DNA from 2 places in the Marmoricola sp. URHA0025 HA25 genome. Region 2 is predicted to be linked to the other one. Evidence: predicted binding sites of a transcription regulator. Region 2 holds the regulator's gene; the other holds the start of a gene.
The links. The regulator LexA, encoded in region 2, represses DNA repair genes until DNA is damaged. The targets are predictions, from matches to a motif close to TCGAACANNTGTTCGA.

Region 1 (14,633 bases), 1.2 Mb from region 2:
CGCGAGACGGTCGGGCCCTGGTCGTCGAGCAGCTCGAGCAGGAACGGGTTGGTCGCGCGCTCGCGCTCGATCGAGGTCTGCTCGCCGTGTCCGGGCAGCACCACCACGTCGTCGCGCAGGGTGAGCACCTTGTCGCGCAGGCTGCGCATCATCGCCTGGTGGTCACCGCCCGGCAGGTCGGTGCGACCGATCGATCCGGCGAAGAGGAGGTCGCCCGCGAACATGACCTCCGAGACTCCCGGAACCTCGATCCCGGAGCCTGTCGAAGGGTACGGCGTGCGGAAGGTGATCGACCCCGGGGTGTGGCCGGGCGTGTGGTCGACGGTGAACCCGATCCCGGCCAGTTCGATCGTCTGCAGGTCGGCGAGCTCCTCGACCCGGTCGGGCTCGGCGAAGGAGTACTGGCCGCCGATCATCATCGCGGCCGTCTCGCGGGACATGCCCGCCATCGGGTCGGAGAGCAGGTGCCGGTCGGCCGGATGCACGTACGCCGTCGCGTCGTACGTGCCCGCCACGGGGGCGACGCACCACATGTGGTCGACGTGCCCGTGGGTGACCAGCACGGAGACCGGCTTGAGGCGGTGCTGGCGGACCACCTCGTCGACGCCCTCGGCCGCGTCCTTGCCCGGATCGATCACGACGCACTCCGCGCCGGGACCGGTGGCCACGACGTAGCAGTTCGTGCCCCAGGGTCCGGCCGGGAAGCCTGCGATGAGCACGGATCTGTCTCCTGCGAGCGGATTGGGGGGCGAACGCGGCCCAGCCTACTGGCCCCGGGAGCGGCGCTCCGCATGCGTACGATGAACCCCGATCACCGACAGAGGGGTAACACGTGACCGCGCAGGGCAACGAGGGCGATTTCGGCCGCGTCGGCGAGGACGGCACCGTCTACGTCCGGGTGGGCGACGAGGAACGCCCCGTCGGGCAGTACCCGGAAGGGACCCCCGAGGAGGCGCTGGCCTTCTTCACCCGCCGCTACGAGGCACTCGCGTTCGAGGTGCAGCTGCTGGAGCAGCGGGTGCGCAGCGGTGCGATGGCCCCGGACGAGGCCACCGAGTCGATCAACCGGGTCTCCGCCCAGCTGGTCGAGCCGCACTGCGTCGGTGACATCAAGGCGCTCACCGGGCGCCTCGACGCGCTGAAGCCCGTGATCGGCCTGCAGCGTGAGAAGCGCCGTGAGGACCGCGCCCGCCGGATCGAGGAGGCCCGCGACCGCAAGGAAGCGATCGTCGCCGAGGCGGAGAAGATCGCGGCAGGTCGCGACTGGCGCAACGGCGCCAACCGGCTGCGCGACCTGCTCGCCGAGTGGAAGCAGCTGCCGCGGCTCGAGAAGGGCGCCGACGACGAGCTCTGGCACCGGTTCTCCACCGCGCGCACGACGTACACCCGGGCACGGAAGGTCCACTTCGCCGAGATGTCGGAGAAGCGGGACAGCGCCCGGGTCATCAAGGAGCGGCTCGCCAAGGAGGCCGAGGAGCTCGCGGACTCGACCGACTGGGGCGCCACCGCGTCGAGGTTCCGCACCCTCATGCAGGAGTGGAAGGCCGCGGGCCCGGCGCCGAAGGAGGTCGACGACGCGCTGTGGAAGCGGTTCCGCGGGGCCCAGGACGTCTTCTTCGCGGCGCGCGACGAGGCGAACGCCGAGATCGACCGCGAGTTCGCGGCGAACGCGGAGAAGAAGAAGGTGCTCCTGGAGGAGGCCGAGGCGCTCCTCCCGGTCACCGACCTCGGCGCAGCGAAGCGCGCGTTCCGCGACATCGCCGAGCGCTGGGACGCCGCGGGGAAGGTGCCGCGCGACCAGATCAAGGCCCTGGAGGCGCGGATCCGCAAGGTCGAGCAGGAGATCCGCGGCCTCGAGGAGGACCAGTGGCGCAAGAGCGACCCGGAGAAGTCCGCCCGCGCCGACGACATGGTGACCAAGCTGCGTGACGCGATCACCAAGCTCGAGGGTGACCTCGAGAAGGCGCGTGCTGGCGGGAACGAGAAGAAGGTCAAGGACCTCGAGGCCGACCTCGCCTCACGCCGCGCGTTCCTGGAGATGGCGGAGAGGACGGCGGCCGAGTTCGGCTGATCGCGAGCGGGCACAAACGCTGCGCCGGGGTGCGCCGAGAGGGCAGAAACGCTGCGCCGGAGTGCGCCGAGAGGGCACAAACGCGGCGACGAGGCGCGCTCAGCGGGCAGTTCTGCTGGATCGCCGGCTCTGCGCCCTGATCGCCGAGCGGGCACAAACGCCTCCGCCGCTTCGCTCCCCCGGACGTTTCAGCCCGCTCGACTCCCTACCGACTCACCCACCTGCGCGCCTTCGGCTGCTCAGTGGGTGACCCGGTAGGCGTCGAAAACCCCGTCGATCGAGCGCACCGCCTTGAGGATCGCGCCCAGGTGCTTCGGGTCGCCCATCTCGAAGGTGAACTTGCTCTTCGCCACCCGGTCGCGGCTGGTGCTCAGTGACGCGGACAGGATGTTCACGTGCTGGTCGGAGAGGACCAGGGTGATGTCGGAGAGCAGCCGGGCACGGTCGAGGGCCTCGACCATGATCTGCACGAGGAAGGTCGACTGCGAGGTCGGCGCCCACTCGACGTCGACCAGGCGCTCGGGCTGGCCGAGCAGCGACGCCGCGTTGGTGCAGTCGCGGCGGTGCACGGAGACCCCGGAACCCCGGGTGACGAACCCGAGGATCTCGTCGCCCGGCACCGGTGTGCAGCACTTCGCCAGCTTCACGAGTACGTCGGACGCACCCATCACGATCACTCCGGAGTCGCCCGCGGACTTCACCGGCCGACGCGGACGTGTGATCGTGACCGCCTCGGCGAGGTCCTCGGCGGCACCCTCCTCGCCGCCGTAGGTCTCGATGACCTTGCGGACGACCGACTGGGCACCGAGGTTGCCCTCGCCGACCGCGGCGTACAGCGCGGACACGTCGGCCAGGCGCAGGTCGTGGGCGACCTGGGTCAGCGACTCGTGGGTCATCACCCGCTTGAGCGGGACGCCCTCCTTGCGCATCAGCTTGGCGATCTGGTCCTTGCCCTGCTCGATCGCCTCCTCGCGGCGCTCCTTGGTGAACCAGTGCCGGATCTTGCTGCGCGCACGCGGCGACTTGACGAACGTCAGCCAGTCGCGGCTCGGGCCGGCGTTCGGCGACTTCGAGGTGAACACCTCGACCACGTCGCCGTGGTCGAGCCGCGACTCCAGCGGCACCAGCCGGCCGTTGACCCTCGCGCCGATCGTGTGGTGGCCGACCTCGGTGTGGATCGCATAGGCGAAGTCGACCGGCGTCGACCCGATCGGCAGCCCGATCACGTCGCCGCGCGGGGTGAACACGTAGACCTCGGCCGCGTTGATCTCGAAGCGCAGCGACTCCAGGAACTCGCCCGGGTCCTCGACCTCGTTCTGCCAGTCGAGCAGCTGCCGGACCCACGGCATGTCGCCCTGTCCCGCGTCGGTCAGCGACTTGTCGGTGTCGCGGCCCTCGTGGACGTCCTCCTTGTACTTCCAGTGCGCGGCGACGCCGTACTCCGCCCGCCGGTGCATCGCGAAGGTGCGGATCTGCATCTCGACGGGCTTGCCCTGCGGGCCGATCACGGTCGTGTGCAGCGACTGGTACATGTTGAACTTCGGCATCGCGACGAAGTCCTTGAACCGGCCCGGGATCGGGTTCCAGCGGTTGTGGAGCACGCCCAGCACGGCGTAGCAGTCGGCGTCGTTCTCCACCAGGATCCGGATGCCGACCAGGTCGTAGATGTCGGTGAAGTCGCGGCCGCCGTGGATCATCTTCTGGTAGATCGAGTAGTAGTGCTTCGGGCGGCCGGTCACCCGGGCCTTGACCTTGGCCACCTTCAGGTCTGCCTCGACCGCGTTGATCACCTGGCGCATGAACTGGTCGCGCGACGGTGCGCGGTCGGCGACCATCCGGACGATCTCGTCGTAGATCTTCGGGTGCAGCGTGGCGAACGCGAGGTCCTCGAGCTCCCACTTGATGGTGTTCATGCCGAGCCGGTGGGCCAGCGGCGCGAAGATCTCCAGCGTCTCGCGCGACTTGCGCTCCTGGGTCTCGGCCTTGACGTAGCGCAGCGTGCGCATGTTGTGGAGCCGGTCGGCCAGCTTGATCACGAGCACGCGGATGTCGCGGCTCATCGCCACGATCATCTTGCGGATGGTCTCGGACTGGGCGGAGTCGCCGTACTTGACCTTGTCGAGCTTCGTGACACCGTCGACGAGCACGGCGACCTCGTCGCCGAAGTCGGTGCGCAGCTGGTCCAGGGTGTACGGCGTGTCCTCGACCGTGTCGTGCAGCAGCGCAGCCACGAGTGTCGGCTCGGTCATGCCGATGTCGGCGAGGATCGTCGTCACCGCGAGCGGATGGGTGATGTAGGGGTCACCGCTCTTGCGCATCTGGCCGCGGTGCATCCGCTCGGCGGTGGTGTACGCGCGCTCGAGGAGAGCCAGGTCGGCCTTCGGGTGGTTGACGCGCACGGCGCGGAACAGCGGCTCCAGCTCGGGGTTCGGGCCCTGCTTGCTGGTGCCGATCCGGGCGAGACGCGCGCGCACCCCGCGGCCGCCGCTCGGTCCGACCGGTGCGACGGGATCGACGGTCCCGTCCTCGGGCAGGGTCGGGACCGGCTGCGTGGTCACCGGTTCCTCCGCCATTGAGACAGTCTAGGGCGGCCCGGTGCACGGACACGGTGGATCGTCAGATGGTCCGCAGTGCCGTCAGCGGCAGCTCGCCGAGAGCATCCCGGCCGTGCAGGAACGACAGCTCCATGAGCACCGAGATTGCGTGGACGGTCGCCCCGCACTTCTCCGCGAGCTGCGCCGTCGCGACCGCCGTGCCGCCAGTCGCGAGCACGTCGTCGACGAGCAGCACCCGCTCCCCCGGCGCCAGGGCATCGGTGTGCATCTCGAGGGTCTCCTCGCCGTACTCCAGGGTGTAGCTGACCGAGTACGTCGCGGCCGGGAGCTTGCCGGGCTTGCGCACCGGGATGAAGCCGACGCCGAGCGCCAGTGCCACGGGTGCGGCGAGGATGAAGCCGCGAGCCTCCATCCCGATCACCTTGTCGACCACCGTCGCGCCAGCGGCGTCGCGGCCGGCGTCGGCGAGCGCCTGGACCACCGCCGTGAACCCCTGGTGGTCGTCGAGCAGCGGGGTGATGTCCTTGAACACCACTCCGGGCTTCGGGAAGTCGGGGATGTCGCGGACCAGGCGGTCGATCATCGATCCGAGCCGGTCGCCCGACGACGTCATCGGGTCACTTCCCGCGCTTGGACCGCGGCTGCCGTGACGGCTGGCTGCGCTTCGCGGAGCCCGACTCGCGCACCGGCGACTTGGGGTTCGGGACCACCCGCCCGGAGCCGCTGGCCTCGCCCCCGGACCGGGGCGCCCGGAAGGGCGTGCGCGGGGCCGCGGGTGCGTCCGGGTCGCCGGCGTCGCTGCGGACACCGCCGGGCGGCTCGACGATCGGCATGTCCTCGGTGAACGACGGCACGTTCGCGTAGCGGTCGGCGTCGCGCTTGGCGCGGGCACGCGCACGGGAGTCCTGCTCGCTGATTGCCTTCTCGCGCGACTTCAGCTGCGCCACGAGGGGCGTCGCGATGAAGATCGAGGAGTAGGCGCCTGCAGCCATGCCGACGAACAGGGCCAGCGCGAGGTCCTTCAGCGCACCGGAGCCGAGCTGGAAGATGCCGACGTAGAGCAGGGCGCCGACCGGCAGCAGCGCGACGATCGAGGTGTTGATCGACCGGACGAGCGTCTGGTTGACCGCGAGGTTGGCCAGCTCGGCGTACGTCTTGCGGCTCTGCCGGACGTCCTTGGTGTTCTCGCGCACCTTGTCGAAGACCACGACGGTGTCGTAGAGCGAGAAGCCGAGGATCGTCAGCACGCCGGTCACCGTCGCCGGGGTCACCTCGAACCCGGAGAGGGCGTAGACGCCGACCGTGATGATCAGGTCGTGGGCGAGCGCGACCATGCCGCCCACCGACATCTTCCACTCACGGAAGTAAGCCCAGATGAACAGCATCACGAAGATCAGGAAGACGATCAGGCCGGTGATCGCGCGGTCCCTGACCTGGGAGCCCCAGCTGGCGCCGACCTCGTCGGTGTTGATCTCTGCCTTGCTGAGTCCCGGGACCTTCTGGATCGCGGCGATGACCTTGTCGGTGTCGTCGCTGGACATCTCCTCGGTCTCCGCCCGGATGGCGGTGGTGCCCGAGGTGGTCACCGTCGGCGACTTCGCCTCGGGGAAGCCCGTGCCGGCGATCGCCTCGCGCACCTTGTCGGCGTTGGCCTGGGTGACCGCCGAGTGCGGGACCGAGATCGTGTACTCCACGCCGCCCTCGAACTCGATGCCGAGGTTCAGGCCCTTGAAGAAGAGCCCACTCGCCGCGGCGAGGACGATCACCCCGGAGATGGCGTACCAGAGCCACCGCCGCCCGACGAAGTCGATCGAGACGTCACCCTCGTAGAGCGCGTTGCCCAGCCTGCTGTAGCGGCCCATCAGGCTGCCCCTCCGGTGAGCTGCGGCTGTCGGTGCCCTGGCTCGTCGATCCCGAGGGTCTCCGGCGACAGGCCGGAGTAGCGGGAGCCGGAGCTGAAGAACTGGCGCCTGGCGAGCAGCGTGACCATCGGCTTGGTGAAGAAGAAGAAGACGACCACGTCGATCACCGTGCTGATGCCCAGTGCGAACGCGAACCCGCGCACGACGCCGATCGCGAAGATGTAGAGCACGACCGCGGCGAGGAACGACACGGTGTCCGCTGCCAGGCAGGTGTTCCGCGCGCGGACCCAGCCCGCCTCGACCGCGACCCGCATCGACTTGCCTGCGCGCATCTCGTCACGGATCCGCTCGAAGTAGACGATGAACGAGTCCGCCGTGATGCCCACGGCCACGATGAGGCCCGCGATGCCGGGCAGCGTCAGCGTGAAGCCGGCCGCCTTCGCCAGCACGAGCACCGTGGCGTAGGTGATCAGGCCGGCCACCACCAGGGAGGCGATCACCACCAGCCCCAGACCGCGGTAGTAGAGCAGGCAGTAGATCATCACGATCGCGAGGCCGATGATGCCGGCGACGATGCCCGCGGAGAGCTGGCTGCCCGCCAACGAGGGGCCGATCACCTCGACGCTCGGGTCGTCGGCGAACCGGACCGGCAGCGCGCCGTACTTGAGCGAGGTGGCCAGGGACCGCGCCTCGGACTCACTGAACGAGCCGGTGATCTCGGCGTTGCCGTCGAGGATCGGGCTGTTGACCCCGGCGTAGGAGATCACCTGGCCGTCGAGCACGATCGCGAACTGACCGCCGTTGTTGTAGAGCGCGCGGGTCGCGTCGCCGAAGGCCTTGCGGGCGCTGCTCTTGAACGACAGCTGGACGGCCCAGGCGGTGCTCGACTGGGGGATGCCGTAGCCGGCGCTCTTGAGCTGGGTGCCCTCGATGATCGGCTTGGAGAGCAGGAACTTCGCACCCTTGTCGTCGCAGGTGATGAGCGGCGTCTTGGGGTCGTCGACGACGGTGGTCGAGGCGCTGGCGGGCGGGCAGGTGTATGCCGCGAACTTCGCCGTCCACTCGTCGCCGGGATCCTGCGCCCACGCGATCGGGTCGTCGACCGAGGCGCCCTTCGCGGTCGTCGCGGGAGCAGTCGGCGTCGCGGTCGGAAGCGTCGGGGTCGCCGTCCCCGTCGGGGTCGGGCTGGGAGTCGGCGTCTTCTTGGCGTAGTGCGGCCCGACGCGCGGCTTCGGCGTCGCCGTGCCGGCCGTCGTCGGCGCGGAGGGGCTCGCCGTCCCGGTGGGCGTGCCCGTCGGCGACCCGGTCGGGCTCGCGGAGGGGGTCGTGGTCGCCGGCCGGCCGGGCGCCGGCCCGGCCGCGAGAATCCGGAAGCGGAGCTGGGCGGTGCGCTTCACCGCGTCGACGAGGCTCTTCCGGTTCTTGCCCGGGATCTCCACGACGATGTTCTTGTTGCCCTGCACCGTGACGCTGGACTCGCTGACACCGTTTCCGTTGACCCGCTGGTCGATGATGTTGCGCGCCTGCGACAGCTTGGTCTGGCTCGCTCCCGAGACGGCGGTCAGCGTGATCCGGGTGCCGCCCTCCAGGTCGAGGCCCAGACGCGGCTTCGCGGTGCCGCCGAGCGCGGCGAGCCCGTAGAGCACCGCCACGGCGATGAAGAAGATCAACAGGGTGCGTCCCGGGCGGGACGTCTTCTTGGCCACGGTCCTGCGTCTCCTCAGTCTTCTTCGGTCATACGGTCGGGTGCGTCGGCCGCCTGGTCGGCAGCGACGTCCTGGCTTGCGTCGGTCGCGCGTCGTACGACGACCTGGCGGGCCGCGGTGACCACTACTCCGGGGGCGATCTCCAGCCTCACCCGGTCGCCCTCGAGCGCCGTCACGGTGCCGAAGACGCCTGCCGAGATGATCACCTCGTCACCCACGGCCAGCTCTGCCTGCAGGCGGGCAACCTGGCGCTGCTGCACCCGGGCCGGACGCATCACGATCGCCCAGAACCCCAGGAGGGCGAGGACGATCACCAGCAGCTGCAGCTCGGACGACACAGGGAGGACTCTCGGTTCGGGTACGGGGGTCGGAAGTGGTGCACGCCACAAACAGGCAGGCACGCCACCGCCGGTGAAGTGTAACGGCCGGGGACCGTGGGAGCAGACCGGGCGGGGCCCTGCCCCGCCCGCGGCAGTGCTCAATCGGTGTCGAAGAGCGCCTCGTCGGCACCGAAGGGCGCCCCCGCGGGAGCGGTGAGGCCCAGGTGCGCCCAGGCGGCCGGCGTCGCGACCCGTCCGCGCGGCGTACGGGCGAGCAGGCCGGATCGGACCAGGAACGGCTCGGCGACCTCCTCCACGGTCTCGCGCTCCTCGCCGACGGCGACGGCGAGCGTGCTGATGCCGACCGGCCCACCGCCGAAGCGGGTGCAGAGCGCGGACAGCACCGCGCGGTCGAGCCGGTCGAGGCCGGACTCGTCGACCTCGAAGAGGTCGAGGGCCCGGCGGGCTGTCTCGAGCGTCACGACGCCGTCACCGCGGACCTGCGCGTAGTCGCGGACCCGGCGCAGCAGCCGGTTGGCGATCCGCGGGGTGCCGCGGGACCGCGACGCGATCTCCGCGGTGCCATCCGGCCGGGCCTGTACGTCGAGCAGGCCGGCCGAGCGCCGCACGATCTGGTCAAGCTCCTCGGGCTCGTAGAACTCCAGGTGGGCGGTGAAGCCGAACCGGTCGCGCAGAGGACCCGGCAGCAGCCCGGCGCGCGTGGTCGCGCCGACGAGCGTGAACGGGGGGATCTCCAGCGGGATGGCGGTGGCGCCGGGGCCCTTGCCGATCACCACGTCGACGCGGAAGTCCTCCATCGCGAGGTAGAGCATCTCCTCGGCGGGCCGGGACATCCGGTGGATCTCGTCGACGAACAGCACGTCGCCGTCGTTGAGGCCGGAGAGGATCGCGGCCAGGTCGCCGGCGTGGGTGATCGCCGGGCCCGACGTGAGTCGCAGCGGGCTGGACATCTCGGCGGCGATGATCATCGCGAGGGTGGTCTTGCCGAGCCCGGGCGGTCCGGAGAGCAGCACGTGGTCGGAGGTCCGGCCCCGCGCCCGCGCCGCCTCGAGGACGAGCGAGAGCTGCTCGCGGACACGCTGCTGGCCGATCACCTCGTCGAGCGAACGGGGCCGCAGCGCAGCCTCCACGGCACGCTCGTCGGGGTCGGCGCCGAGCTCGGTCAGCGACTCGGTGCGCCGCTCGAGGTAGGCGAGCTCCGCGTCGTCGAGGGCGGAGTCGTGGTGCGGCGGGTCGTGGCGAAGGTCGTCGGCCATCGGCTCAGGCCTTGCTCAAGGTCTGGAGGGCGAGGCGCAGCAGCCGCGCGACGTCGGGGGCGCCGTCCCGTTGTGCCATCTGCTCGGCTTCCGGAGCGACCTCGGCGACGGCCTTGTCGGCCTCCTTGCCCGACCAGCCCAGGCCCACCAGGCCGCCGTGCACCTGCGCCTGCCAGGCACTGTCGGTCGACGGGCCGGCGGGCACGCCCTGGCTGCTCGAGCCGGGTGCCCCGATCCGGTCGCGGAGCTCGAGGATGATCCGCTGCGCGCCCTTCTGCCCGATGCCGGGGACCGAGGTCAGCGTCCTGACGTCGTCGGAGGCGACCGCCCGGCGGATCGCCTCGGGCGAGTGCACCGCGAGCATCGCCTGGGCCAGCTTGGGCCCCACGCCGCTCGCGGTCTGCACCAGCTCGAACATCTGCTTCTCGTCGTCGTCGGCGAACCCGAACAGCGTCAGTGAGTCCTCGCGCACGACCATGCTCGTCGGCAGCGTGGCCTCGGTGCCTCGTCTCAGCTCGGCCAGCGTGTTCGGAGTGCACTGGATCTCCAGACCCACTCCACCGACCTCGAGCACCGCCGAGTTGAGCCCGAGCGACGCCACCGTGCCCCGCACGAACGCGATCACCGTGCTCGTCCTGCTGCTGCCTGGGCAGCCACGGCCGCCTGGATCCGGTTGGTCGCGGCACCGCGCCAGACGTGGCAGATCGCCAGCGCCAGGGCATCGGCTGCGTCGGCCGGCTTGGGCATCTCGCTGAGCCGCAGCAAGCGGGTGACCATCGCGCCCACCTGCGCCTTGTCGGCCCGGCCGCTCCCGGTCACCGCCGCCTTGACCTCGCTCGGGGTGTGCATCGTGACGGGGATCCCGCGAGCCGCGGCCGCCACCAGGGCCAGGCCGCTGACCTGCGCGGTGCCCATCACGGTCTTCACGTTGGCCTGCGAGAACACCCGCTCGACGGCGATCGCATCTGGCGCGGTGGCGTCGATCCACGCGTCGAGCGCGCGCACGATCTGCAGCAGTCGCTCCTCGATCGGCAGGTCGGTGGTGGTGCGTACGACGCCCACGTCGACCATCGTGAGCGGCCGGCCGATGCTGCCCTCGACCACGCCCACCCCGCAGCGGGTGAGTCCCGGGTCGACGCCGAGCACGCGCATGGAACGATCCTCCGTGGGTCAGGCCCCGTCGGGACACGAACGTATGTTCGTACGACGCTATCCCGGCCGGCCGCCGTCCGTCGCATCGACTCGCCGGGCAGATATTCGCAGGAGCACTGCCCCGGCGGGTGCCAGCATGGCCGCATGTCACATCCGACGTCCTACCCGGCCGCCGTCCACCAGGGTGCGGGCGAGGTCACCGCGACGTACCGACCGCAGGACACGCCGCCCGACCTGGGCTCTCCCCCGGGCAACACGGTCGACTACCTGGCCACGAGCGCCTCGACGTCCGGCGGGTTCGGCCTGTACCGCTGGAACTTCGGGAGCCACGTGAGCGGACCCGACCCGCACTTCCACCGCACCATCTCCGAGTCGTTCTACGTGCTTTCCGGCACGGTCTCCATCTACGACGGCTCGCGCTGGGTGCCGACCGGCGCCGGCGACTTCGTGCATGTCCCGCCGGGCGGCATCCACGGCTTCCGCAACGACTCCGGCGAGCCGGCCTCGATGCTGCTGCTGTTCACCCCCGGCGCCCCCCGCGAGGAGTACTTCGAGACGTTGTTCGCCGGCGGCACCAAGGACATGACCGAGGACGAGAAGGCGGCGTTCTACCTGCGTCACGACAACCACTGGCTCTGACACCGTGGCGTCCCTTCCGAAATTCGCGCCGACAGACGCACCGCGCGACGCGCTCCGGCGCGCGCTGGAGTACCTCGCCGACGTCGTCCCCGATGTGCAGCTGGTCCGCTCGCGCAACCTGCTCCGCCGCAGCCGCGGTACGACGCAGCTCCACCTGTCGTTCCAGTCATCGACGCGGAGCCGTCGTGGCATCGGGGTCTGGTGCAGCATGAACCTCAGCGTGCACGACAAGGCCCTGGGTGCCTGGCGCGCCGACCACCCGCAGCTCACAGGGCGCACCGGCGACGTCCTCACCACGTACGGCAGGCTCGGCCCCGGCATCCAGCTCTACGGACCGTTGGAGCGGCATCGGCCGCTGTCCGAGGTCCCGTCCTTCATCGTCGACGAAGCACTCCCCCGGCTGGACTGGTTCGAGACGCCGGCACGTGCTCTGGCCGACATCCCGGCACAGGAGCGCCGCAACAGCCTGCGCCACCTGGTCGAGTGGGCGGTCTCGCGCGGGGAGCGCGACGTCGCCCTCGAGATGCTGCGCCGCTCGTTCGACGAGGTGCCGGCGATGCGCGAGCGCACCGACGAGCAGCGGCGTACCGGCGTCCCCGCAGGGAGCCCCGGCGGCAACGCCGGGGAGATGCTCGGCCCGGCCATCACCCGACTGGGACTCCTGGCTCCGGACGAGCCGCTGCCGTAGCCGGTCAGGCCTCGATGGCCTCGATGACCTCGTCGGGGACGTCGAAGTTCGCGAAGACGTTCTGCACGTCGTCGAGGTCCTCGAGCGCGTCCACCAGGCGCAGCACGGAACCGGCTGCCTTGGGGTCGTCGATCCCGACCTGCATCGAGGGCACGAACGAGGCCTCGGCCGAGTCGTAGTCCAGCCCGGCCTCCTGGAGCGCGGACCGTACGGCGACCAGGTCGGTCGCCTCGCTGATCACCTCGAAGGCGTCGCCGAGGTCGTTGACCTCCTCGGCACCCGCGTCGAGGGCGGCCTCGAGCACGTCGTCCTCGGTGACCTTGCGTGCGTCCTGCTCGAGCGGGACCAGCACGACACCCTTGCGCTGGAAGAGGTAGGCGACCGAGCCCGGATCGGCGAGCGAGCCGCCGTTGCGGTTCATCGCCGTACGCACCTCCATCGCGGCGCGGTTCTTGTTGTCGGTCAGGCACTCGATCAGGATCGCGACGCCGTTGGGACCGTAGCCCTCGTACATGATCGTGATGTAGTCCGCGCCGCCCGCCTCGGCGCCGGAGCCGCGCTTGACCGCGCGATCGATGTTGTCCTTGGTGACCGACGACTTCTTGGCCTTCTGGATCGCGTCGAAGAGCGTGGGATTGCCGGCCGGGTCACCGCCACCCATCCGGGCCGCGACCTCGATGTTCTTGATCAGCTTGGTGTTCATCTTGCTGCGCTTGGCGTCGACGACCGCCTTCTTGTGCTTGGTGGTCGCCCACTTGGAGTGGCCGGACATGGGTTCCTTCCTACGGAGCCTCGGTGCCGGGGCCTGGTTCCCCGGTGGTTGAGCCTGCTCTCCCGGTGGTTGAGCCTGTCGAAACCATATCGACGAACAACTGGTGGATCCGGCCGTCGCCATCCACCTCCGGATGGAAGGCCGTCGCCATCAAGGCGCCCTGCCGGACCGCGACGATCCTACCGGCGGCCTCGCCGCCACCGACACGCGCGAGCACCTCGACGTCCGCGCCGGCATGCTCGACCCAGGGAGCCCGGATGAACACGGCGTGCACCGGATCGTCGAGGCCGGCGAAGTCGAGGTCACCCTCGAAGGAGTCGACCTGGCGGCCGAACGCGTTGCGCCTCACGGTGATGTCGAGCCCACCGAGCGTCTCCTGATCGGCGGTGCCGCCCTCGATCCGCTCGGCGAGCATGATCATCCCGGCGCACGTGCCGAACGTCGGCATCCCGCCGCGGATCCGCTTCTGCAGCGGCTCGAACAGCTCGAACGTCCGCGCGAGCTTGTACATCGTGGTGCTCTCCCCGCCGGGGAGCACCAGCCCGTCGCAGGCCTCGAGCTCGGCCGGCCGGCGTACCGGGATCGCCCGGACGCCGAGGGCGCTCAGCGTGCGCAGGTGCTCACGCACGTCGCCCTGGAGGGCGAAGACGCCGATGGTCGGGTTCACTCCGCAATTCTACGGGGTGACGCGGTCGCTCCTCACGGAGCGACCACGCACTTGCGCTGGCCGCCGTTCCCGGAATACGTGGCCAGGTTGGACGCCGATGAGGTACCACCGGGCCCGATGGCAACGATGAAGAAGCTGCCCGAGGTGTTGTTCACCGCGCCGGCGAGCGCGGCGCTCCGCAGCGTGCCGGCGAACGGCTCCGTCGGGTTGGCGCCGGCGGTGTAACGCACCTCGAAGGTGGTCGGGTTGGCACCGACCGGGTTCGTGGTCCACGTGATGCTCGTCGGGTCGCTGTTGCCGTTGCCCACGGTGCACGTGGCGATGTGCGGTGCGTTGGGAGGTGTCCCGAAACTGGCTGCGGCTGTGAACGTCGTGCCGTTCACGGCTGCGCTGTCCGTCCAGGCTGCCCAGGTCGGCAGCGTCCAGCCGGCGACACCCGTCAGCACGAGACCGAGCACGGTCGCGGCGACGATCCCGGTCTTCGCATGTCGGCCGCCAGTCGGCTCGGCATCGGGCGGGCCTGCCGGAGGATCCCGCTTTGCGGCCGGCTCCTCGCCGCTGTCGCGATGGCCCGATCGTGGGCTGCGGCGACCGATCAGCATCAGGAGGAGGCCGACGTACGCGGCAACGAGGTAGACGCCCGGAGCGCGGGAGAACCAGTCGACCACGTAGCCGGCCTTCGGGAGTGTGAACATCACCTTCTGCGCCTTCGTCACGTCGTAGACCTGCTGGTCGACCACGTGGTTGGCATCGCCCTTGAGGGTGAGCTCCCAGTGCCCGTCGATGGCCGTGTTCGTGACCACGCGGTGGGTGACGCGCTGTCCGTCGGCGGCGACCACCGAGACGATGTCGCCGCGATGGAGGTCCGCCGCACCGACGGTGCGCGACATCGAGAGGTCGCCGGTGTCGATCGTCGGTGCCATC
Region 2 (14,633 bases):
GAGGGTGAAGCCGGTGTAGGTCCGTGCGGGCATCCCGACGCTCGCGCTGTTCCAGTAGGTGTTGGCCACGCTGTCGCCGTTGAAGTCCAGGAAGATGGTGTGCGTCGACCCCGGCAGGCTGTGCAGGCCGAACGTCTGGCTCTCCGGGTACGACGCGGTCGGCGCTCCTGCGACCAGCCCGGCCGAGGCGACGAGGGCCTCGGTCTTCTCGACGTAGAACAGCTGGCCGTCCTCGCCGACCCACGCTGTCGGGTCCTCCTCGAGGACGCTCTGGAGCCTGGACGCGCTCAGGTGGTTGACGGCCGCGGCCTCGGGCAGCCGGTCGCCGAGCGCCTCGACGACCGCGCGGCCGTGGCCGGAGTGGGCGAGCACGTGCGCCCGCGCCGCGGGGTCCGGGCGGCCGCTCGCGTGCGCCTGCACGGGGGTCACCAGCGCGAGCGCGGTGACCGCGGCGGCGGTCCAACGGAGGCGGCGGGGGCTCATGCCTCCCATATTGCCCTAAATCGGACAATTGGGACACAAGAACTGCGAGAATGGTGTCATCTCCCGAAGGGAACCCGGTGAGAGCACGACCGGGCCGGGAGCTCTCACTCCCGGCCCGGTTCACCTCCGGTCAAGCCCCCTCGGAGGGTCCCCCGTTCAAGCGGCCGCCGTCACTGCGCGGCCAGGTAGTCGAGCCACGCCTGCCCCGCGGGTGTGCCGACACCGGTGATGTCGTCGTAGCCCGGACGGACGTGGATGGTCAGCGGCTCGTCGACGTCGAACCAGCGCGCGGAGTACACGTAGCCGTCACCCGCGTCGACCCCGTTGGCGAAGTCGACCCGCACGGCGCCCGGGTAGGTGCTTCGCTGCGCCTTGGTGATGTCGTTGGCCGCGGCGTGGTAGAGCACCGGGTTGGCGAGGCCGAAGTCGTGACCGGCCCGCTGCACCACGAGGGCGAACATGCCCGCGTAGAGCGGCGAGGCGAGGCTGGTGCCGCCGATCCGGTACTCCGAGTAGGCGACGTGCCCGTCCGGCCACGTCTGGGTCTGGCCGACCCGCATGCCGGTCGTCGGGTCACCGAGCGCCGAGACGTCCGGGACGACGCGCATCGCCGGACCGCCGTACCGCTGGGACATCGCGGGGTCGACGACGCCCGCCTGGTACGACGGCTGCGTGAACAGCCGGCTGGTCCCGCCGCCGGAGCCGTAGAGGTACGCAGGAGTGGTCCAGGCACCGTTCGACAGCGTCGACTTCGCCGTGGCCCAGCCGAGCTCGAAGATCCGGCTGTTGTCCTGGCCGACTCCGAGCGAGGTCCCGCCGACGGCGGTCACCCAGGGGCTGGAGGCGGGCCAGTCGGGCGTCGGCGTCGCGCCGGCAACCCCGCCGGTCTCGTCGCTGTCGTCACCGCTGGAGAAGAACATCGAGATGCCGGTGGCCGCGGCCTGGATCAGGATGTCGTTCTGCGGCTTGATGTAGCCCGGCGGCAGTGCCTCGCTGGAGAACCCGTAGGAGTTCGTGACGATGTCTGCGGCGTGCCGGGACACGATCCAGTTCAGCGCCGCGTCCATGTCCTGGTAGTTGTTCGGCGAGCCGACGTAGAGGATGTCCGCGCCGGGAGCCATCGTGTGCACGGCCTCGACGTCGAGGGTCTGCTCGCCGCTCCAGCCCTCGGGGTCCTGCCTCGGGTTCTGCGGCCGGACCTTCGTGCCCGGCGCGACGTGCTCGCTGTAGTGGCCGTTGAGCGACGGCAGCCCGTGCTCGCTCGAGTACCTGTTGGCGTCGGAGAGCATCGTGGTCGAGGCGTACGCGTCGATGATGCCGACGGTCACCCCGCGTCCGTCGTTGCCGCTCGCGATGGCACCGTCCATCCCGTATGCGCCCTGGAGCTGCGCGCCGGCGTAGCCGCACGGCGCGAAGGCCGACGGCGTGGCCGGAAGCACCGTGTTGTCCGGGGTCGCTGTGTTCTGCACCGTCTTCTCGCCCCACCACTCCGAGCAGGGGCGGGCGTTGTTGAACACCGCCGGCGGGTTGCTGTCGTGGTGCACCAGCGCGGCGGACTCGTCGAGCCCGACGACGGCCTGCACGCCGGAGAGCGAGTCGGGGACGACCAGCGGGCTGTTGTTGCTGCGCAGCGTCTTGCCCTCGACCTTGTACGTCGCGAACGAGGTCGAGAACGCCTTGGCCGCCTGGCCGACAGTGCCGACCGCCTCGACGTACTTGCTGTTGGCCGGCACGTGGCCGACGGTGAAGCCCTGGCCCTTGAGCCAGCTCTTCACGCTGTTGACCGTGCCGGCGCTCGGCGCGAACTTCGCGGCGAACTGGTTGGCGCTGAGGAACTTGCCGTAGAGCGCGTTGCCGGGCGTGCTGACCGCGGTGGCGTAGTCGGCGGCCGCGGAGCCGCCCTGCCAGTCGAGGTAGACGCGGAAGTCGACCTGCTCCGAGGAGCTGGCGGCTCCGGCCTTGTGGGCCGCGTTGGCCCAGCTCGGCACGCTGCCGGGGAGCGAGTGACTGGTGGCTGCGTCGGCCGGCGTGGCCAGGCCGGCGAGCGTGAGGCCGAGAGCCGCCGTGGTGAGGACCGCGACGGGGATACCGAGTTTCCGAGACACGAGAGGGGGTCTCCTTCATGGGTGCGAAATGGGGAAGATTGCCCGGAGCCACTTCACGCCCAATCTGGGCTGTCGTCAATGGTTTGAGCCGCTGAATTTCCGGAGATATTGCCGCATTTACGGAACCAATTCGGCTCGCAGAGCCTCCTCAAGGCCGTCGCGGAGCGCCTACTGGGCCTGCGCGAAAGCCACCGCGATCTCGGCGCCGAGGTGGGCGTTGTTCTTCACCAGCGCGACGTTGGCGCGCAGGGAGTCGCCCCCGGTGATCTCCACGATCCGGCCGAGGAGGTACGGCGTGGTGTCCTTGCCGGTGATCCCGAGCCGGTCGAGGTCGCCGAGCGCCTGGTCGATGATCGCGTCGATCTGCTCGTGCGGGATCCCGTCAGCCTCCGGGATCGGGTTGGCCACGCTGATCCCGCCGGCGACGGACAGCTCGTCCTTCGCGCGCATGATCCCGGCGATCTCATCGGCCGAGTCGACGCGCAGCGGCACGGCGTACCCGCTGGTGCGGGTGTAGAACGCCGGGAAGTCGTCGGTCCGGTAGCCCAGCACCGGCACGCCGAGGGTCTCGAGCACCTCCAGGGTCAGGCCGATGTCGAGGATCGACTTCACTCCCGCGGAGATCACCGTGACGTTCGTGAGGGAGAGCTCGGTCAGGTCGGCGCTGACGTCCATGGTCGTCGCAGCGCCGCGGTGCACACCGCCGAGGCCGCCGGTGGTGAAGACCCGGATGCCGGCCAGGGAGGCGAGCCGCATCGTCGCGGCGACCGTGGTCGCGCCGTGCTCGCGGCGGGCGACGACGTAGGGCAGGTCGCGGATGCTGACCTTGCGGATCTCCTGCTGCCCGCGGCCGAGCAGCTCGAGCGCGGCGTCGTCCAGCCCGATCCGGGGTACGCCGTCGAGCACCGCGATCGTCGCCGGGGTCGCTCCGTCGGCGCGGATGATCGCCTCGACCTCGCGGGCCATCGCGACGTTGTCGGGGTAGGGCATCCCGTGGCTGATGATCGTGCTCTCCAGTGCGACGACCGGCCGGCGGTCGGCCAGCGCCGCGCGGACCTCGTCGGTCAGCTGCAGGTCGATCACCGCAGGTCCTCCAGGGTGCCGTGTACGAGGTCCTCGGTCAGGTCGCGTCGCACGGTCGTCGTGGACTGCACGGTGAGCCAGGCGGCCGCGGTCGCGAACCAGCCGGCCTGGGCGACCGGGTCCCCGGCGCGAAGCCGGTGGACGTACGCCGCGAGCATCGCGTCTCCGGCCCCGGTCACGTCCACCACCTCTGCTGGTGGCAGCCGCAGCCGGGTCGTCGCCCCGTCGCCGGTGTGCAGGGTGCTGCCCTCCGCGCCCTCGCGAAGCCAGACCACGTCGATGCCCTGGGAGTGCGCGTGCGCGCGGGCGGCGTCGACGTCGTCGGTGCCGGCCCAGGCGATCAACTCGTCGCGGTTCGGCGTGAACGTGTGCAGCCCCGGGAGCGGGCCGAGCCGGGCCGCCTTGGTCACGCCGACCGGGTCGAGCACGACCGGCACGGCCTGCTCCTCGGCCAGAGCGAGGCAGTGGGCGATCGTGTCGGTGCGGAGGTTGCCGTCGAGCACCAGCCAGCCGGCACCACGTAGCGACTCGCGACTCACGTCCTCGGGGCCGAGGCTGTCGGTCGCGGCCATGTCGGCCACACCGATGACGAGGCCACCGTCGTGGTCGAGCACGGCGGTGTAGGTCCCGGTCGCACAGTCGGCCGACCGGCGTACGCCGCGGAGGTTGACGTCGAGGAGGCCGAGCTGCTCGAGCAGCGCGGTGCCGGGGTCGTCCTGGCCGACCACGCCGATCAGCCGGACCGGGCTGCCCAGGCGGGCGAGGTTCTCGGCCACGTTGCGTCCGACGCCGCCGTGGGCGATCGCCGTCGCGCCGGGGTTGCTGCTCCCCGGCACCGTGTCCCCGGTGATCCTGGCCAAGGTGTCCATGTTCATGCCGCCGACCACGACGACGTCTCCGGGGGTGCTCACTCCCGGAGCCTAGTGCCGGGCTATCCGGTGGCGGTGGCGGCGCCGTACTTCTCCCGGGTCGCCAGCCCCCAGGCGCTGACCGGCTTCATCAAGAGGCCCGAGGCCAGGACCAGGCCGGCGAGCACGAACCAGCCCGGCCGCCCCCACTGGATGCAGAGCGTGGTGATCAGGGTCGGCGCCGCGACCCGGGACAGGCTGAAGCCGAGGGCGGCGAAGCCCTGGTACTGCCCCTGCCGCTCGACCGGCGCGAGCCCCATCGACACGCCCCACTGCCCGCTGCTGGAGACCATCTCGCCGACCACGTGCACGGACGCCGACAGCAGCAGCACCACGATCGCGGCACCGCGCGCGATGCCGTCGGTGAACGCGATCAGCACGAACGACGCCGCGATCCACGCGCTGCCGCGCAGCACCGCCGACGCGCCGGAGGTGACGTCCTCGGCGCCGCGGCTCAGCCGGACCTGGAAGAGCGCGACCGCAATCGTGTTGAGGCCGAGCATGATCGCGACCATCGAGGTCGGCGCCGTCGTGTGCTCGCTGATCCACAGCGGGATGCCGATCTCGAGCACCACGAAGTGCATGAACAGCACGGCGGTGAGGAGGGTCGCGGCGACGTACGGGAGGTCGCGTACGACGCCGAGCCGCGGCTCGCCGTCCGCGCGGGCCGGCGCTCCGGACAGGTGCGGGAGCCGGTTGAACAGCAGGCCGGTGAGCAGCGAGGTGGCGGCGTCGAGGAGGAACACCCCGACGTAGGCCCACGGCTCGTCGATCCAGAGCGCGATCCCGCCGAGGAGCGCACCGAAGGTCATCGCGACGTTGGTGACCGCGCGCAGGTAGGCCTTGAACGGGACGCCCTGACCGCCGACCGCGATCCGCGCGATGTAGCCGTTGCGCACGGCGTTGGCCGCCATCTGCGCCGCCGCGACGAGCGAGATCGCCACGACCAGGGCCCAGAAGCTGCGGGCGATCGCCAGCCCGGCGGTGGCGATCCCGGTGAGGACGGTGAGGTCGCGCATCACTTCGCGGGGTCCGCGGGCGTCGGCCCACTGACCGCCGGGCACCTGCGCGAGGGCGCCTGCCACAGCCGCGATCGACAGGGCGATGCCGACCTGAGCGGGCTCGAGGTGGACGTGGCGGGTGAAGTACAGCGCGAAGGTGGTGAACACCGCTCCGCCGGACGCGCGGTTGACCAGCGTGCCGAGCGCCAGGACGCGCAGCGTGGAGTCGGTCGGGATCCCTCGACGCGTGAGCCGGGCGGGCGTCACGGTCTGCGAGGTCACGGCTCGAACCTACGTCCGCGCGTCGCTCGGCCGCCTCTGGTTTTCGGCCCGCTTCCGGACGCACAGCACCTTGCCAGCACGGGTTGATCGTGCGGACAGCAACCGTGGCGACGCTTGCCGGCGACAACCCACCAGGAGGGAACATGCAGAAGAAGTCAATCGCCCTGCTCGCGTCGACCGGCATCGCCGGCCTGGTCGCCGGCGGCGTCCTGATGACCGGGATGTCCGCCAATGCCGCGGACGACACCGGGTCGGCGGCGACGGGTACGTCGTCGTACGGCGGCGCCCCGGCCGGCACCGGCGCGCCGAACGGCAACACTGACCCGACCAAACCGATGAGGAGCGACGAGAAGCTGCTCACCGGGGACACCAAGGACAAGGTGACGGCGGCCGTGAAGGCGAAGTACCCCGACGCCACCTTCCAGCGGGTCGAGACCGACTCCGACGGTGTCTACGAGGCGCACCTCCTCGTGGCCGGCAAGCCGGTCACCGTCGAGGTGGACAAGTCGTTCGCGGTCACCGGCACCGAGTCGGCGCCGGCCGGCGGTGGCGACCACGACGGCGACGGCCCGGCCGCGCAGGCTGCGGCGGCCTGAGCGCACGAGTGCCCGGCGATGTCGCATCGCCGGGCACTCGTGAAGCCGGTGGTCGAGCCTGTCGAAACTCAGGTTTCGAGCCGCCGTTTGCGGGTTCGCACGCTCACCCGCAGGCTCCCTCCACCGGATCGAGCTCAGTCGAGATCAACCTCTTCGCGTCGCGACCCTGCTCGTCCCTCGCAGGGCCGCGGCTCAGACCTTGCGCAGCACGGCGGTGACCACACCCAGGATGGTGGCGTTGTCACCGTTGATCGGCTCGTAGGCGTCGTTGTGGGGGAGCAGCCACACGTGGCCGTCCTTGCGCTGCAGCGTCTTGACCGTGGCCTCACCCTCGATCAGCGCCGCGACGATCTCGCCGTTGTCCGCAGTCTGCTCCTGGCGGATGACCACGTAGTCGCCGTTGCAGATCGCCGCGTCGATCATCGAGTCGCCGGCGACCTCGAGCATGAACAGCGTGCCCTCGCCGACCAGCGTCTTGGGCAGCGGGAAGATCTCCTCGACGCGCTCCTCCGCGAGGATCGGGCCACCGGCCGCGATCCGGCCGACCAGCGGCACCTGGGTGGCCTCCGGCACGGCGTCGCCGATGCCGGTCGGGTCGAAGCCGTGCTCGTCGGCGCTGGCGATCGCGCGCCGCGCCGCCATCAGCTCGGGGATGAACACCTCGAGCGCGCGCGGCCGGTTGGGGTCGCGCTTGATGAAGCCCTTCGCCTCGAGCACCCGCAGCTGGTGGGCCACGCTGGAGGAGCTGGCCAGCCCGACCAGGTCGCCGATCTCGCGGATGCTGGGCGGGTAGCCGCGCTGCTCGATCGACTCGCGGAGCACGTTGAGGATGCGCTGCTGGCGCGGGGTGAGCCCGGTCGCGTCGGGCGGCGCGTCGGGCAGCTCGCTGACGTTGGAGCGCTTGGCTGCGGAGGGGCGGATGCGATCGGAGGCCATGGGCCGACGGTAGACCCATCGACGGCGGAGTTCAAACACATGTTCGAACGGCGTGTCGGGCGGTTCGCGGGCCCGGAAAGGGCTCCGGACGAGCCCGGGATCGGCGCTGCGTGGGTCGGCGTACGCTCACGCAGCGCCGAACGATCACGGGGTCCTGTCTTCAACCTAGACCCGGAACGGGCCCGGCCGTAAGGGCAGGGCCGGGTCAGTTTTCCGGGGGCATCCAGACGTACTGCGGCACGTTGCAGACCTCGACGAAGCCGGCGCGCTCGTAGACCGGCCGGCCGGACTCGCTGGAGTGCAGGACCGCGTGCTCGGCCCCGGCGGCGTGCGCCAGCTGCAGCAGCCGCTGTGTCACGGCGTACCCGATGCCACGGCCACGGACGTCCTCCAGGGTCGCGATGTTGTAGAGGCCCGCGGTGGTGCCGGTGAGGTACGCCGTGCCGCACGCGACCGGGCGTCCGTCGAGCGAGCCGATCACGTTGACCGCTCCCTGGAAGACGCTCATCACCTCGCTCATCGGCTCGCGCACCGACTCGGGCAGGCCGAAGCCGGTGACCATCATCGCGACGAAGGCGCGTGCGTCGGTGGTCTGCTCGATGCTCAACCCGGCGACCTCGGGGACCGGGGGAGCGGTGGTCAGGTCGGCGTACATGCCCGGGACGTCCTCGTGCTCGAGCCCGCGCTCCGTCAGCGCCGCTTCCAGCTCCGGCGACGTGTGCGACGGCGTGACCCACCACAGCCACGGCAGCCCGGCTCCGATGAACGAGTCCGCCACCTCCTCGGTCCGCCGCCGGGCGTCCGCCCCGAAGTGCGCGCCGGTGACGCAGTTGAACATCGGGAACGGCACGTCGCTGCGGATCGCGTCGACGTCCGTGTCCGGATCGCGGCGGAACATCGGGTGGTCGCCGGCGCCGGTGAAGAAGGCGAGCAGGTTGTCCTCGACCGGGGCGATGCGGGGATCGGTCATGGGGTAGTCAACCCCACCCGATCGGCCGGTGGTTGCGCTTGTCGAAACCCGCCCGAGAGCGCTCGAACATATGTTCTTGCGTTCCTCGAACGCGTGTTCTATCGTCGTACATGTGTTCGATCGAACGTCTGAGCGACCCGGCAGCGGTTCTGTCGGTGCTCGGCCGTAGAAACAGCACTGAGAAACAGCAGAGACAACCTGACTTCCCCCAGGAGAGAGACATGAGCACGCTGAGCATCTCGCCCGCCTTCGACTTCGTGAGCCCGACGCGGCGCCCGCGAGCTGCCCGGCGCACCACCGTCCGGCTCACGCAGCGCGGTCGCGTCGTGTTCGTGCTGGCGTTCCTGGCGGCCGCGTTCGTGGTGATGGTCGCCTTCGGCGGCTGGGCCACGGCGACCCACGACGCCGGCACGCCCGACCCGGTCCGCGTCGTCGAGGTCCAGGAGGGCGACACCCTCTACGGCATCGCCGGCCAGGTCGCCGAGCCCGGCAAGGTCCGCGAGATGGTCCACCAGATCCAGCAGCTCAACTCCCTGGCCGGCTCCAGCCTCCAGGTCGGCCAGAAGCTCGCCATCCCGAAGAGCTGAGTCGCCCTCGGTCCGCCGAGGACAGAGCGTCCGATGATCCCCTCGACCCGGGTCGTCGGCTGTGTGGGAAAGGACAGGGCGGGGCCCAGGCCCCGCCCTCGTTCTTTTCCGATGCACGCCGAGTGGGCAGAAACGCTGCGTCGGCGTGCGGTGAGCGGGCAGAAACGCTGCGTCGGCGTGCGGTGAGCGGGCAGAAACGCTGCGTCGGCGGGCGGTGAGCGGGCAGAAACGCTGGGTCAGACGCTTCCGGCTCGCGCCGCACCCTCACTCAGCAAGAACTGCGCAGCCGTGTACGTCGCCATCACCACCGACTCCACCCGTGCCGGTGCGCCCTTCCACAAGAACTTCCGGGTGCCGAGCACCGAGTCGGACAACATGAACAGCCCGGCCCCGAGCAGCGTCATCCGCCGCGCCGACGTCGGCAGCGCCGGGTCGAGCTGCGTCGCGGCGGCGACCGTCCCGGCGAGCATCGCGGAGTAGCCGGCGATGGCGGGCGCAAGCACCTTGTCCTGCCGGTAGGCGCCGAACACCATCCCGGGCGTGGTCACCGCCCACAGTGCTGCGACCCCCTTCGGCCCGGGCCGCGCGGAGCCACTGCGGTTGCGCAGGAACCCGCTGATGTAGGCGGCGTGGCCGACCGCGAACGACCCGCTCCCTACGGCGAACGGCTTGGTGCCGTGCGCCATCAACGCCAGGTCGCCGCCCCACCCTGCGGCCTGCGCGACGAGCGTGTTGGCCCGCAGCGGCGAGTTCGCCGCCTTCTCGTCGGTGATCAACGAAGCCATCAGGGTGGGCATGAGCAGCGGCTTGGTCAACACCCGCGCCTTGTGCGCCAGCTGGTTGGCCGAGCCGGCGAGCCAGGTGTCGGCGACCGCCAACCCGGCGTACGCGAGCTTGAGCTTGGTCGAGGTGCGGAGTCGGGCCACCCGCTGAATGTAGTGCCTCCTACGGGCTCCGGACGTCATACGTTTGGTGGCTCGGGGCCCTCGATCCGTATGACGTCCGGAGCGGTCCTCAGTGGCCGTAGCCCGAGAGTGCCGGTGTCGCCTCGGCGATCCGCAGCGGGGTGTCCGGCCCGACCGTCGTGACGGTGCCGTCGACGTCCTGGTACGGGCCTCGGTTCAGGCTCCACCGCGCCGTCCAGACGACCTCGACGTGCAGGTTCACCGTGACGTGCGCCTGCTGGTAGCGGTGGACCACGTCCTTGGCCGGGTACGGCGCCCCGGCCGTGTGCGTCTCCGCCGTCGTGCCGTCCCCGTGCACCCAACGGAAGGTGCTCGGCGTGATCTGCAGGTCGACCTGCTGGCCGAGCAGCGTCAGGGTGCGGTGGAGGGGTTGGGCGTCGACGTAGAAGATCGTGTCGAAGTTGATCAGGGTCTTCTCGGCGGGTTGCGTGACCGCACGGAGTTTCGGCAACGGGATCTGTTGAAACGCGCGCGCGACGATGCCTGGAGTGACGGTCGCTGTTGAATCGGGTGGGTTGCTGGCGCAACGCATATCGAGCGGGTACCAGATCCCGTCCCTGAGTCCGAGGAGCTGATACGGAATCTGACCGGAGGGGCACCAGTCGCTACACGTGTGGACCGGCCCGGCGGCAATGTCGCACGCACTCTGCCACCGGTAGGCGGAGTACTCGGACTGCCCTACCCCATGGACGTGACCCGGCGTCGTGTCGCCGTCGGTGCTGCATTCGCCCGATGCAAAGAAGACATTCCCCGTCGCCCCAGCCCCGCCGCTGCACGACTTGGCGGCGGCTGGCGCCATCCCAAGAAGTGGCGCAAGCGCGATGGCGGTGCTCGCGGCCAATGCTCTCCTGCCAATCATGACCCGCGGCTCCATTGGTCGACGAGCCACGCAGCGTTCTGGTACCTCACGACCAGTGTCATGACCGACCGACCGCCTTTAAGGGACGTTGATCCATCTGGTCGGATGACCTTCTGAGGCCCGAAGGAGACCGCGGCAAATACAGTCCACTCTCCCGGATCCGGACGCCGGGCGGCACTGGTGATGGACGCGGAGAGCGCGCCCCCTTCGATGTGACCGCCTGCGCCATAGATCGTGTTCAGGGTTTCGCGTGCGTTCGCACACGACCGGCATTCCTTGGCTTCGACAGCTTGCAATGACCCGACATCACCTGTGGCCTGGGCGTGATTGATCAACTCGACGTAGTACTTCACGAACGCCACCGCCCCGGCCTTCGTGTTCGCCTTCGCTTCCTCCGGCAACACCGGAGCCGACGGCGTCGTGCTCACCGGGCTCGTCACCGGCGTCGACGGCGCCGGCGACGGATCCGCCTTCGGATCGGCTCCACAGCCGGTGACCACGAGCAGCACAGCGACCACGACCAGCACCGCCACGGCACCCAGAACCGCGCGTCTCATGCACGTCCCCTTCCGACCCGAGACAAGGGAAGACGGCGTCAGTTTCCTACCGGAGCGCGCGAAGCGCTACACCTGAGCGACAACCGGTGGATAACGTCCGGTCATGGCCGGGTACTCAGGCACGCCCCTGGAGAAGAAGCTCGGCGTCAAGGACGGCCAGGTCGTCTTCCTCGACCACCCGCCCGATGGCTTCGCGCTCGACGCCCCGACGACCACCCGGCTGCCGAAGCAGGTCGCCGTGACGCTGACCTTCCAGACCAGCGCGAAGTCCCTGGAAGCCCGGATGAAGACCCTCATCGACCACACCGAGCAGGCCGGGATGATCTGGGTCTGCTGGCCGAAGAAGGCCGCGGCGAAGGCGCTGGGCATCCAGACCGACCTCGACGACAACGCCGTACGCGAGATCGGCCTGGCCGCCGGCGTCGTCGACGTCAAGGTCTGCGCGATCGACGAGGTCTGGTCAGGCCTCAAGTTCGTACGCCGGCTCGCGGACCGCGCCTGACCCACTAGCCCCTGCAACCAGGCACGTTGAATACTCGTGCCATGGCCAACGACCCCGGCATCCACGAAAAGATCTCCGCCCTCGTCTCCGAGGAGAAGCGCCTCCGCCAGCAGCGCGAGATCGGCGAGATCGCGGCCGACGAGGAGGTCGCCCGGCTGCGTGACCTCGAGGTCCAGCTCGACCAGTGCTGGGACCTGCTCCGCCAGCGCGACGCCCTGCGCACCTCCGGCGGCGACCCCGACCAGGCGGCGGTCAGGCCGCCGACCGAGGTCGAGGGCTACCTGCAGTAGCTCAACGCACCCGGCGCGAGCTCATCGTGTAGTCCCGCTGCCAGGTGTCACCGAGGTCCTCGGAGAACTCACCGACCGTCTCGATCAGGTCGTCGCCGTCGAACCGCGCGGTGGAGCGCTGCGAGAACTTCGGGACGATCCGCAGCGCCGTCCAGCCCTCGTCGTCGAAGGTCAGGTCCATGAGGCGATCGATGCCGCGCACGTCGAAGTACCACATCTTCTCCTCCGACAGCACCGCCGTCGCGTCGGGGAAGTCGGGATGGTCATAGCTCCAGTCGAGCCGCACGTAGGCTCCCTCGAGCACCCGCTCGTAGCGCTGGCGCCCACTGACCGGCTCGGCCATCGCATGGTGGCGCATCGTGAGGTCCCAGGTCCCGAGCAGTCGATCGAGTGACATGAGCCCACGGTAGGACTCAGCCGGCCCGCCGTCTCCCACCCGGTACGCCGGCCCGCGGCTCCGGCTCGCCACGCCACGTCGCGAGCAGCCGGGACACGAGGATCAGCGTGACCAGCAGGCAGGCGGTCGCGCCCACCGTCGCGAGCGCCACGAACCCCCAGGCCGCCGACTCGCCGCCCCGCGCGCGGGCCCCGAAGTCGATCGCCGCCCACACCAGGAACCCCCACGCGACCAGCGTCAGCGTGATCCCGAGAGCCAGGCCGAGCAGCCTCCGTCGGGGAAGCGGGACCGGCTCCGCCGGTGCTCCCGAGTGCTTCCCCATGGGGCTGATTGTGGCCGACGCCGCCAACCGGCGTTGTGGATATCGGTGGGCGCCCGACGACGCGCCCCAGGACGCCGAATTCGGCGCCGGAGCGACCCCGCGACACGCCGCTAGCAGCCAGCTAAACAGCCCCTGACCTGCGCGTTCGCGCGCGCCCAAAAGAGGGCCGCCCGTTTTCCCCATAGTTGTTGCGCAGGTCACGTGCGCGGCGTACGGTAACCACTACATCTAGTAATCACACGGATGTAGTTTTCCACATCTAGTTCCCCAGAAAAGCCGGGTTGTACACAGAGAACACCGGTTTTCCCGGCGGAATCCACAGCCTGGTCCACAGGTTGTACTAGGGAAGACGTCCGCGAGAGGAGGCCCGCCGATGCACTGTCCGTTCTGCCGCAGCACCGACACCCGGGTCCTCGACTCGCGGGTCGCCGAGGACGGCACCTCGATCCGCCGCCGGCGTACCTGCCCCGACTGCGAGAAGCGGTTCACCACCGTCGAGCAGATGCAGCTGACCGTGCTCAAGCGCAGCGGCGCGAGCGAGCCGTTCCAGCGCGAGAAGGCCGTCGCCGGGGTCCGCAAGGCGCTCAAGGGCCGGCCGGTCTCCGAGGACGACCTGGCCTGCCTGGGCCAGACGGTCGAGGACACCCTGCGCGCCGGCGGCTGGGCGGAGGTGCCGGCCCACGAGGTGGGCCTGGCGATCCTCGCCCCGCTCCGCGAGTTCGACGAGGTCGCCTACCTGCGCTTCGCCAGCGTCTACCGCGGCTTCGAGTCGGCCGACGACTTCGAGGCCGAGATCGCCGCGCTCCGGATGGAGCGAGCGGCTGCAGCCGTCGAGCCCGAGGTGGTTTCGACCGGCTCGAACACCGGAGTCAGCTCCGGATAACCCACAGTCAGCCCGGCGCACGTAGTGGGGAAGCTGCGCGCGCCGGGCCACCAAACAGCGAGGGCCGAACTGTCGGTCCTCACGAGCACCATCAGCAGTAGCCACCAGACAGCGAACAAAGGGGACAGCACGTGACCGAGACGGTGAGCGGCAACGCACAGGGCACATCCAAGGGCGTGCAGGGCCGCAAGAAGGGCATGAAGATCGAGCGGGTCTTCAGCACCCCCGGCGTGCACCCGTACGACGAGCTCAACTGGGAGCGTCGCGACGTCGTCCAGACCAACTGGAAGACCGGCGAGGCCGTCTTCGAGCAGCGCGGTGTGGAGTTCCCCGACTTCTGGTCCGTCAACGCCTCGACCATCGTCACCACCAAGTACTTCCGCGGCGCGCTCGGCACCGACGCCCGCGAGTGGAGCCTCAAGCAGCTCATCGACCGGGTCGTGAAGACCTACCGCAAGGGCGGCGAGGACAACGGCTACTTCGCCTCGGTCGCCGACGCCGAGGTCTTCGAGCACGAGCTCACCTGGCTGCTGGTCCACCAGTACTTCTCGTTCAACTCCCCGGTCTGGTTCAACGTCGGCACCGCATCCCCGCAGCAGGTGTCCGCGTGCTTCATCCTCGCCGTCGACGACTCGATGGACTCCATCCTCAACTGGTACAAGGAGGAGGGCTTCATCTTCAAGGGCGGCTCCGGCGCCGGCCTCAACCTCTCCCGCATCCGCTCCTCCAAGGAGCTGCTCTCCAGCGGCGGTACGGCGTCCGGCCCGGTCTCCTTCATGCGCGGCGCCGACGCGTCCGCCGGCACGATCAAGTCCGGTGGCGCCACCCGCCGCGCGGCGAAGATGGTCGTGCTCGACGTCGACCACCCCGACATCGAAGAGTTCGTGATGACCAAGGCGAAGGAGGA

Region 1: a site for LexA is predicted at 10,979-10,994, ahead of ruvC (crossover junction endodeoxyribonuclease RuvC). Genes of this name have one in related genera too.

Annotation. Positions count from the first base shown of each region.
Region 1 is NZ_JBSSCD010000001.1:2,224,213-2,238,845, forward strand. It holds gene ACVW00_RS10895 (MBL fold metallo-hydrolase) at 1-719, opposite strand, end outside; gene ACVW00_RS10900 (DUF349 domain-containing protein) at 833-2,071, shown strand; gene ACVW00_RS10905 (RelA/SpoT family protein) at 2,311-4,644, opposite strand; gene ACVW00_RS10910 (adenine phosphoribosyltransferase) at 4,688-5,239, opposite strand; gene secF (protein translocase subunit SecF) at 5,244-6,488, opposite strand; gene secD (protein translocase subunit SecD) at 6,488-8,194, opposite strand; gene yajC (preprotein translocase subunit YajC) at 8,209-8,532, opposite strand; gene ruvB (Holliday junction branch migration DNA helicase RuvB) at 8,673-9,791, opposite strand; gene ruvA (Holliday junction branch migration protein RuvA) at 9,796-10,416, opposite strand; gene ruvC (crossover junction endodeoxyribonuclease RuvC) at 10,413-10,943, opposite strand; gene ACVW00_RS10945 (cupin domain-containing protein) at 11,088-11,582, shown strand; gene ACVW00_RS10950 (hypothetical protein) at 11,587-12,270, shown strand; gene ACVW00_RS10955 (YebC/PmpR family DNA-binding transcriptional regulator) at 12,275-13,042, opposite strand; gene pdxT (pyridoxal 5'-phosphate synthase glutaminase subunit PdxT) at 13,053-13,709, opposite strand; gene ACVW00_RS10965 (signal peptidase I) at 13,742-14,633, opposite strand, start outside.
Region 2 is NZ_JBSSCD010000001.1:1,021,738-1,036,370, forward strand. It holds gene ACVW00_RS04925 (zinc-dependent metalloprotease family protein) at 1-483, opposite strand, end outside; gene ACVW00_RS04930 (S53 family peptidase) at 654-2,588, opposite strand; gene ACVW00_RS04935 (pseudouridine-5'-phosphate glycosidase) at 2,757-3,671, opposite strand; gene ACVW00_RS04940 (carbohydrate kinase family protein) at 3,668-4,582, opposite strand; gene ACVW00_RS04945 (MFS transporter) at 4,603-5,862, opposite strand; gene ACVW00_RS04950 (hypothetical protein) at 6,006-6,458, shown strand; gene lexA (transcriptional repressor LexA) at 6,651-7,394, opposite strand; gene ACVW00_RS04960 (GNAT family N-acetyltransferase) at 7,600-8,364, opposite strand; gene ACVW00_RS04965 (LysM peptidoglycan-binding domain-containing protein) at 8,586-8,951, shown strand; gene ACVW00_RS04970 (lysoplasmalogenase) at 9,188-9,877, opposite strand; gene ACVW00_RS04975 (hypothetical protein) at 9,966-10,367, opposite strand; gene ACVW00_RS04980 (DUF6318 family protein) at 10,772-11,332, opposite strand; gene ACVW00_RS04985 (DUF3052 domain-containing protein) at 11,436-11,834, shown strand; gene ACVW00_RS04990 (DUF2630 family protein) at 11,876-12,124, shown strand; gene ACVW00_RS04995 (hypothetical protein) at 12,126-12,521, opposite strand; gene ACVW00_RS05000 (hypothetical protein) at 12,538-12,843, opposite strand; gene nrdR (transcriptional regulator NrdR) at 13,217-13,726, shown strand; gene ACVW00_RS05010 (vitamin B12-dependent ribonucleotide reductase) at 13,858-14,633, shown strand, end outside.